One region of the Ornithinibacillus liuyingii genome, then DNA from elsewhere that is predicted to be linked to it. Evidence: a T-box and tRNA genes for the amino acid it is inferred to sense, from the RefSeq annotation. Region 1 holds a T-box; the other holds one or more tRNA genes.
What was found. A T-box is a leader RNA that pairs with one kind of tRNA and senses whether it is charged. The one in region 1 lies ahead of ACSKT4_RS08600 (valine--tRNA ligase), so its partner is inferred to be a tRNA-Val.
Positions count from the first base shown of each region.

Region 2: it has a tRNA-Val gene. The T-box ahead of ACSKT4_RS08600 (valine--tRNA ligase) is inferred to sense a tRNA for this amino acid. The anticodon was not compared.

Region 1 covers NZ_JBPWOS010000005.1:181,055-186,286, forward strand. The annotation lists gene spoVID (stage VI sporulation protein D) at 138-1,160, shown strand; gene ACSKT4_RS08590 (phosphotransferase) at 1,229-2,248, shown strand; gene ACSKT4_RS08595 (hypothetical protein) at 2,245-2,433, opposite strand; T-box leader at 2,573-2,801, shown strand; gene ACSKT4_RS08600 (valine--tRNA ligase) at 2,932-5,232, shown strand, end outside.
Region 2 covers NZ_JBPWOS010000010.1:181,960-187,191, forward strand. The annotation lists gene mvk (mevalonate kinase) at 1-967, opposite strand, end outside; gene ACSKT4_RS14770 (hydroxymethylglutaryl-CoA reductase, degradative) at 964-2,253, opposite strand; tRNA gene ACSKT4_RS14775 (tRNA-Lys) at 2,421-2,493, opposite strand; tRNA gene ACSKT4_RS14780 (tRNA-Gln) at 2,741-2,812, opposite strand; tRNA gene ACSKT4_RS14785 (tRNA-Tyr) at 2,823-2,906, opposite strand; tRNA gene ACSKT4_RS14790 (tRNA-Thr) at 2,945-3,020, opposite strand; tRNA gene ACSKT4_RS14795 (tRNA-Val) at 3,196-3,271, opposite strand; tRNA gene ACSKT4_RS14800 (tRNA-Glu) at 3,275-3,349, opposite strand; gene fabI (enoyl-ACP reductase FabI) at 3,589-4,365, shown strand; gene ACSKT4_RS14810 (YwaF family protein) at 4,460-5,191, shown strand.

The DNA of each region.
Region 1 (5,232 bases):
CACTCCATATTCACAAATCAAAAATACGTTTTTCCACTAAGAGATTTCCTCTACTTAGCATATCCTAAGGTCTTGACTCATATAGATAATTAAGAGATAAGGCATATGGAATGTATGTTTTGAAGGGAGGAAACCACTTGGTAAACGAACAGAATTTATTTCGTTTTGACTTGAATGAGTCATTGTACTTTGAAAAGGGTCAGGAAGTTGCTGAAATTATGGGGATTTCCTTGGAACCGGAAATTTCTATACAAGAATTTGCTGATTTTATTTCCATTAGAGGTGTAATTGAATTACAAGGTTCTTATCAGAAAGCTCAAACCATAGGTGAGAGCACGGAGTCGTACCTAGACGGGTATGATTCAAAGCGTTATATGGAAAGGGTTACTGACGCAGAGTATGGTGTTGCTGAATTTAGGCATCGTTTTCCTGTTGAAATCACTGTCCCATCCTATCGAGTGGAAAATTTAGATGATGTAACTGTTTTCATCTCGGAGTTTGATTATGAATTACCAGAATCAGATCACTTGTATTTGCGTTCCACTATTGAAATTCATGGTATACGTAATCAAGTAGAAGAGGAGGAGGCAGAAGCAGCAGTAGAAGTAGAAGCAGACGAAGAGCCTACTACAGAAGCACTTCTAGAAGAAGAACCTGCTCTAGCAAGAAATGAGGAAGAGGTTTTTGAATTTGATGTAAAACATGAAGACGAATCTTCCACCTACATAGAAGATTCGCCAGAGCCACTTCCAACCTTGTCGCAAGAAGAAATAAATGATTCTATTGAAGATGATAGATGGAAGTTCATGCAAAAAACACAAACCTTTGACGAATTCTTTAATAAAAACCAAGAGCCAGAAATAGAGGTGGAAGAGGAATTGCATGAACCATCATCCTCGGAGGAAGAGACTTATAGTCTGGATGATTCTGATGAAAGTAGGACTGAAAAAGCAGATTTGACCTATCTAGCCGATATGTTCCGAGGTGGGGAAGAACAATACGCAAAAGTAAGGCTGTGCATTGTTCAGGAAAAAGATACATTAGAATCCCTGGCTGAACGATATGAAACAACAACGCTTCATATCCGTAACCAAAATCGATTAGAGGATGATGATATTACAGAAGGTCAATTACTTTATATTCCTGTGAAAAATAAATGAACAACGTATACCCCTTGGTCAAAAATCAAGGGGTATATTAATGGGATACTTTATAGGTGGTGAAGCTCTTGGAGAATGTTCGGCGAATTCTAGAATCGTATCATGTCTTTCCTGTTGATATAGAAAAAGTAACCGAACGTCTATATCATATTCAAGGTAATAAACAGAAATATGCATTAAAGAGAAGTAATCTACAAGAAGAAAGAGTTCCATTATGGTTAGACATCTACCATATGGCACATGCCCAGAATATACAACATATCGTACCAGTATATGTAAACCAAAAAGGAGAACTATTTACGAAGGATGGAGAGGATATCTATTATTTAACCCCCTGGATCGAAACAAGTAATCGACATCCTTCTATTGGAAAAGTATATCAACATCTTGGATATATTCATGCAAAAACGAGGAAAACACTGCAGTTAAACGAGAAAGAATTGGAAAATGCACGGGAAAATTTTCTCGTCTATAAAAAACAAATAATGGAGCTAAGAAAGAAGCTACTAGTTCATGTAGAAAATTTTGAATCGAAACATTTTATGTCACCGGTCGAACTATTAGTTTGTACACAGTACCGTGACCTTGTGCAAGTCTTTTTTATCGTAGAGAAGCGACTGAATCAATACTTAGAATCTCTTGAAGAATTAGCAGAGTGGCAAGTATGTCTCTGTCATGGAAATGTGAAAGATTCCCATGTTCTTCATGGGAATCAGATTTATTTCATTAACTGGGAGAAGGCAACTTATAACCACCCCATTATAGATTTGACTTTATTATGGAAGCATAAAACCTTTTACCATGATACAGAGGTAGGGCCTTTGTTGGAACAATTTAAGCTATATACAGATGAAAACCAGTTGGAAAATCGCGAACTAACACTATTAGCGCTTTATTTACTTGATCCTTCAGAATATATAAGCGCCATCGATACGTATGTGGAAGATAAATCTTCTAACAGCACGATGGAATTAGTAGTAAAGCTACAGCGATATCATCGTCAATTAATGTTTGGGATACGTTTTTCTTTATTTGTGGAGGAGGAATTTGAAATGGTACCACTGGATGAAAGTAGCAGTGAGGATTAAATCCACTTCAAATAAAAAGCAATATAAATTCCTGCTAACAATAAAGTTAGTAAGACATCAAAAGTTGTTGGGAGAAAAATAGTTCGGATTAATTGGAAAATAAGTATCGGTAGTGTAATCTGTTCTGCAATAATTAAGCACTTTCTAGCCCATGGTGGTAATCGGTAACGATAATATCTTGCCATATGTCATCACCTCCATAAAGAATGCACCAAATACTTCTTTTTTTAATACTATATGTATAAACCAAGCTACTTCGTGCCATTATCTAAATAATAGTTGATTTTAGGATTAAAATTGGCTAAAATAAGAAAATAATCATATACGAAAGCATATGAGAGGGAAGAGTACAGAATAGTTACCTCAAAGAGAGGAAAACAGTGGTGAGAGTTTTCTAGGTAAACGTTTTGGAAGGTCGCCCTTGATGCAGCAACTCTGAATTAGTAGTAGGAGCTTGCCGGTTCATAACCGATATCAAACAATGAGTGTACAGGGATACATTACCTGTAAACAAAGGTGGTACCACGGAAATTCAACCCTTTTCGTCCTTTATTTAGGATGAAAGGGGTTTTTTTATTTCGGGTAAATCTTTGATTTCATTTTGATAAAGGCCTAATCATTATTGTTTTTTTAAGTGGCTAAGGAAATCACATTACCCTTAACTTTAAAGGAGGCTGATATTAATGCAAGAAAACAACACAACTCTACCACCGAAATACGACCCACAAGCAGTAGAGCAAGACCGCTATAAGTTCTGGCTAGATGGGAAATACTTTGAAGCAACCGGAGATCCAGAAAAAGAACCATTTTCTATCGTAATTCCACCGCCTAACGTAACGGGTCGCCTACACCTTGGTCATGCATGGGATACAACAATGCAAGATACCATTTCCCGTATGAAACGGATGCAAGGCTATGATGTACTATGGTTACCAGGTATGGACCATGCAGGGATTGCGACACAGGCGAAAGTAGAAGCACGACTGAAAGAAGAAGGCACAAACCGTTATGAACTTGGTCGAGAAAAATTCCTACAAAAAGCTTGGGATTGGAAGGAAGAATACGCGTCCTTTATAAGATCTCAGTGGGAAAAATTAGGTCTAGGGTTAGATTATTCAAGAGAACGCTTTACACTCGATGAAGGCTTATCAGAAGCTGTTAAGGAAGTGTTTGTAAAGCTATATGAAAAAGGACTAATTTATCGTGGTAAATACATCATTAACTGGGATCCAGTAACGAAAACGGCTCTATCAGACATTGAAGTTATTTATAAAGAAGTAAACGGCAATTTCTATCATATGAAATATCCAATTAAAGATAGTGATGAAACAATTGAAATTGCGACGACAAGACCAGAAACGATGCTTGGTGATACTGCGGTTGCCGTAAACCCGAAGGATGAACGCTATCAACACCTAATTGGTAAAACAGTTGTTCTTCCGATTGTTGGACGTGAAATCCAGATTATTGCTGATGAATATGTTGATATGGAATTTGGGTCTGGTGCAGTTAAAATTACTCCAGCTCATGATCCTAATGATTTTGAAATAGGAAATCGTCATAATCTTGAGCGTGTACTCGTAATGAATGAAGATGGCACCATGAATGAAAACGCAGGCAAATATGAAGGCATGGACCGTTTTGAATGCCGTAAGCAAATTGTAAAAGACCTACAGGATATGAGCGTCCTTTTCAAAATTGAAGAACATGTTCATCAAGTCGGACATTCAGAACGTAGTGGGGCAGTTGTTGAACCGTATTTATCTACACAATGGTTTGTAAAAATGCAGCCACTTGCTGATTCTGTATTAGAAATGCAAAATACCGAGGAACGAATTAACTTTGTTCCAGAACGCTTTGAACGAACATATTTAAACTGGATGGAAAATATTCGTGACTGGTGTATTAGTCGTCAATTATGGTGGGGACATCGTATTCCAGCATGGTATCATAAAGAAACAGGGGAATTATACGTTGGAAAAGAAGCGCCTAGTGATATAGAGAACTGGGAGCAAGATGAGGATGTATTAGACACATGGTTCTCCAGCGCATTATGGCCGTTCTCTACAATGGGTTGGCCAAATGAAGAGGCTGAGGATTTTAAACGTTATTTCCCTACAGATGTTTTAATTACTGGTTATGATATTATCTTTTTCTGGGTAGCTCGTATGGCATTTCAATCGAAAGAGTTCACTGGAAAACGACCATTTAAAGATGTATTACTCCATGGATTAATCCGTGATTCAGAAGGTAGAAAGTTCAGTAAGTCACTTGGGAATGGTGTAGATCCAATGGATGTCATCGAGAAATATGGTGCAGATTCACTACGTTATTTCTTATTAACAGGGACTTCACCAGGCCAGGATATGCGTTTCTATTGGGAAAAAGTAGAATCAACCTGGAATTTTGCCAATAAAATCTGGAATGCATCACGTTTCTCTCTAATGAATTTAGAAGGTTTTACGTATGAAGATATTGATTTAACTGGTGAGCTATCTTTAGCAGATAAATGGATTCTAACAAGATTAAATGAAACCATCGAACAAGTAACACGTAACACTGATAAGTATGAGTTTGGTGAAGCAGGAAGACATCTTCATAACTTTATTTGGGATGAATTGTGTGATTGGTATATTGAGATGGCTAAGCTTCCATTATATGGGGAAGATGACCAGGCGAAGAAGACGACACAGTCTGTATTAGCCTATGTGCTAGATCAGACTATGCGTCTACTACACCCATTCATGCCATTCATTACCGAAGAAATATGGCAGAAGCTACCACATCAAGGGGAATCAATTACGATTGCTGAATGGCCTAAGGTTCAGGAAGACTTCCATGATGAAAAGGCATCGGAAGAAATGAAGCGTCTTGTGTCGATTATTAAGGCTGTACGTAATATCCGTGCCGAAGTCGATACACCAATGTCGAAGCAAATTAGCCTGTTAATTCAAGCGAAGGATGAGGCAATCGTCAAAGAACTT
Region 2 (5,232 bases), on a different contig from region 1:
TTAAGACAAATGGCCAAACAGCTTGCGCACCAAATTCTTTTAGCTTATCTGCTAGTTGCCTTGAATGTAACTCATTCTTGGCAAGCGCAATCACACAGCCACCATTGCCAGCACCAGTTAATTTTGCACCTAGCGCTCCTTCTTTACGAGCAAAGTTAATTAATCGATCTAGTCCCTCATCACTAACGCCTAGCGCAACTAATTCCTTTTGCGCCTCATTTAACATTTGGCCTAATAAATTCTTACCGGCCTTTTCTAATGCGTGTTTAGCTAAATGAGTTAATTCCCCGATTCGTTCAATTTTGGCCTGAATCTTCTTAGGAGCTTTCTTTAAAAGATGAGCAACCGATTCCACGGCTGAGCGTGTGTCACCAATACGACCTGAATCCGCTACAATAAAATGAAAATCCTCTCCAGGACTTATATAGCTTACTGGATTTTCCTTTTCGAACCATACCGGAGATTCCGAGGTTATCGTTAATGTATCAATCCCACTCGGAGAACCATGAGCAAACTTCTCTGCAATATTAGCAAAATGTAATAATTCTCTTTCTGTATACGTCACATTTGCATAAGAAAATAACGATCGAATAATAGCGATTGCGACCGATGCGCTAGATCCTAATCCTTTTCCAGGTGGTATAGAGGATTTTATTTTAATGACTAGATCCTTTTTAGGAAGTCCTAAATATTTTAAGGTTTCATGAATGCTGTTTACAATTCCTTCTAATGTAAGTGGCGCAGAATCCATCGGCCCATTATAAAAGGTACTGTCGAACTTAATTGGCCCTTTATGAAATTCAATTACAGATTCTACTCCTACTAACGGAAATGGTATTGCGATTGCTGGTTGTCCGTGTACAACTGCATGCTCACCAATTAAGATTAGTTTGCTATTCGCAATTCCAATTCCACTTTTTTCTGTTGTTATTAGTTTATTTGTGATTGTTAGTTTTTCTGTACTCATTTTGAATATTGTTCCACCAATTCTTTAGCTTTACCTACACGGATTTCCTTTAACTTAACTAATTGTTCAGCTATAATATCAATCATCTCCCCAGTAGCGCCAGCAGCTATCGCAACAGATCGAGAATGCAGGGCCATATGACCTTTTTGAATTCCATCTGTTACTAGAGCTTTTAAAGCACCGAGATTTTGTGCTAAACCTACTGCAACAATAATTTGTGCAAGCTCGGAAGCAGATTCTATATTTAACATTTTATGCGCTAATTGTGAAATCGGATGTACACGAATCGCTCCACCTACTGTGCCAATAGACATTGGTAATTCTAATTCTCCTACCAAATTACCCTCCTGATCAACTGACCATTTCGTCATGGAACGATAACTTCCAAAACGTGATGCATAGGCATGAGCTCCCGCTTCAACCGCACGCCAATCATTACCAGTTGCAATGACAACTGGATCAATACCATTCATAATCCCTTTATTATGTGTTACTGCCCGATATGGGTCAGAGTCTGCGAATTCAAATGCATGCACTACACCATCACGCACTTCTTCACCAGAGTATTCGCCTGTAGCTAATAATTTAGGGGGGATAACACATGTTGCTTTTGCGATACAGCGATCAGCAAGATTAGATAAAATACGTAAGTATACTTTACCTGCCGTAAGCTCTTCGACTGTCGGAGCCAACGATTCAACCATAGTGTTAATAATATTCGCGCCCATTGCGTCACATGTATCAATATATAAATGTAATACAAGCATTGTTCCGTAGCTGGAATCAGGCGAATCATTTAGAATACGTACATCTAAATCCCTTGCTCCCCCACCTCTAGCTACAATGCTAGGATAAGCAGCATTAGCTGCCTCCATTAATTCATTTTTAGCTTCTAACAATACATTCTTTGCAGCATCGAAATCTGGACAACCAACTACTTGGATTTGTCCAATCATGACTCTATCTGAAGCTTCTGTTTTAAAACCACCTGCATCTCTTACAATTTTAGCAATGTGACTTGCAGAAGCGACAATTGATGGTTCCTCAACAACCATTGGTATTATATAGTCTTTCCCGTTAATTAAGAAGTTCAATCCTAAACCTAACGGAAGTGGGAATGTCCCTATAACATTCTCAATCATTTTATCTGCAGTATCGATTGGTAATGCCTCCTGTGATGTTAAGACGCTTAAGTCATCTTCAGATAGCTCAAGTGCCTCCTGCAACAGCTCTCTTCGTTCTTCAACTGTTCTTTTATAAAATCCAGGAATCCTAGAAGATCTCATACCAACCATCCTTTAATAGTATCTATTTATTTAGTAAGAACTTGTTTCATTCTTTATTTTAGATAAAGAATTACTCTATCTATTATGTTAAAAAACAGTATAAAATGCAAATAAAAAAAAGGTTACGAAAGAATCGCAACCTTGCATGATTTCACGTATTTATATGATGAGCCATGAAGGATTCGAACCTTCGACCCTCTGATTAAAAGTCAGATGCTCTACCGACTGAGCTAATGGCTCACATTATCAAGTGGTTCTAAGTTAGTTTGAGCCTTTTTAAAGTCGACCCCTGCATCTTCTAGCTTATTCAAGATGTGTATGCTTCGGGGTTACTCGTTGCTTATTCGGTGGGAGTATTGCTCGTTGCTCTACCGACTGAGCTAATGGCCCACATTATCAATTGGTTCTAAGTTAGTTTGAGCCTTTTTATATAATCGGCGGCTTCTTTGTGTTCCATAAATAAAAAAGTCCCAGAAAATAAAAAAAGCTGGGCTACCAGGATTCGAACCTGGGAATCACGGGACCAAAACCCGTTGCCTTACCGCTTGGCTATAGCCCAATAATCTAAATGGTGGAGGGGGGCAGATTCGAACTGCCGAACCCGAAGGAGCGGATTTACAGTCCGCCGCGTTTAGCCACTTCGCTACCCCTCCATATAGTTAACATATTAATATGTTTTTATACAAAAAAATGGTGCCGGCCAGAGGACTTGAACCCCCAACCTACTGATTACAAGTCAGTTGCTCTACCAATTGAGCTAGGCCGGCATGGTATTAACTCACCTATTCATTTTGTCACGTTTGCCTGATGACCCCTGTATCTCCCAGCATATTCATGGATGTGTATGCTTCGGGGTTACTCGTAGCTGATTCGGTAGAAGTATTGCTCGTTGCTCTACCAATTGAGCTAGGCCGGCATGGTGAAGAACTATCTAGGTTTAAATGGTGGAGGATGCAGGGCTCGAACCTGCGACCCCCTGCTTGTAAGGCAGGTGCTCTCCCAGCTGAGCTAATCCTCCACATGGTGACCCGTACGGGATTCGAACCCGTGTTACCGCCGTGAAAGGGCGGTGTCTTAACCGCTTGACCAACGGGCCAGTTCATTTATTTAACTTGTCTTAGCAGTCAACGAATTTTATTATATACAGATTTCCACACTTTGTAAAGAGAAAAATGATATTTTTTTATAAAAAAATTTTCTGCCCCGTAAAACCCTTGATACACAAGGGATTATCCCCCTAATAAAATTAATAAATTAAGAAATAAATTGGTTTTTCATTTAAAAAATGATAAATTATAGTTAGGTACTAATAGTTAATCACAATGGAGGTTCCAAATGACTGAACTATTAAAGGATAAAAACATTGTTGTTATGGGTGTTGCCAACGAAAGAAGTATTGCATGGGGTATTACAAAATCACTCCATAATGCTGGAGCAAACCTTATATTTACAAACAGGCAAGAAAGATCGTATAAAAAACTAACTAAGTTATTAGAACAAAATGATATCGAGGCTAAACTCATCGTTACTTGTGATGTTGCGGACGATGCAAGTATAAGCAACGCTTTTAATGAGATAAAAGAAAAGGTTGGGGTTATACACGGCCTTGTCCATGCCGTCGCATTTGCAAACCGCGATGAACTAAAAGGTGATTTCAGCGATACATCAAGAGAAGGATTTTTATTAGCACAGGATATTAGTGCATTTTCCTTAGTTGCTGTCACAAAAGCAGCAAAAGAACTAATGACTGAAGGTGGCAGTATCGTTACGCAAACATATTTAGGTTCTGAAAAAGTAATTCCTAACTATAATGTAATGGGAGTTGCCAAAGCCTCTCTAGAAGCAAGTGTTAGATACCTAGCCGAAGATGTTGGAAAACATGGTATTCGCGTAAACGCAGTATCTGCTGGACCTATTCGGACTTTAGCAGCAAAAGGGGTTTCTGGGTTTAACGAGAAACTAGGCATGGTGGAAGAAAAAGCACCTTTACGCCGTAATGTTGACCAGGATCAAGTTGGAGACGCTACCCTATTCTTTATCAGTGATCTTTCTCGTGGTGTAACCGGAGAGGTACTACATGTCGATTCAGGTTACCACATAATTGGTGGCTAATTTCACTAATCAATAATCAATCATAGACGCTTACTAAAAATGCTTTAGTAAGCGTTGTTTTCTATTTAGATAAGGATATACAGGGGGGATTTGAATGGGAGAGTGGTTTACTAGTAAGGCAGTATCATCTTTTCATTTATGGGGTATCCACCACCTATTCATGGTATTCTTATTTATTTTTGGAGCTGTATTATTACTATTTTGCTCCAACAAATGGATTACCAATAAAAGGACATCCAATTTTTTTAGGATAGGGTTATTGATCATCTTAGTTTCCTCTGAACTTAGTTATCAAACATGGGGGGTATTAAACGGCAGTTGGAATCCGCGTGAATTCCTTCCCTTTCAACTATGTAGCATAGCGGGAATCGTTACTATGCTTGCACTACTAACCAAAAATAAGAAAATCATTCAAGTTATCCTATTCATCGGCATTGTACCTTCCTTCCTTGCGGTAGTAACACCAGAATTACACCATGGTTTTCCTCATTTTCGATTTTGGCAGTTTTTTATACACCATCTCATATTATCTTGGGCTTGTATATTTTTAGTCCTAACATCTACGTTAAAAATCACCTTTAAAAAGACAATAGAGTCTTATCTTTACCTTTTATGTTATGCAGCAATTATCGGATTCTTTATCAATCCAATTTTTGACGCCAATTTTCTTTTCTTAGCTAGAACACCTTCAACCAGTACACCGCTAAATTTTCTCGGAGATGGATTTTGGTACTATTTTAATCTTTGTATGGTTGGATTACTTGTATTCATAGCCATCTATGGTGTTTATAATGCGCTATATCAATTCAAGAGAAGAGACAGGTGAAAAAGTCCTCCTGAAACACCAATTACGCTTATACAGCCATT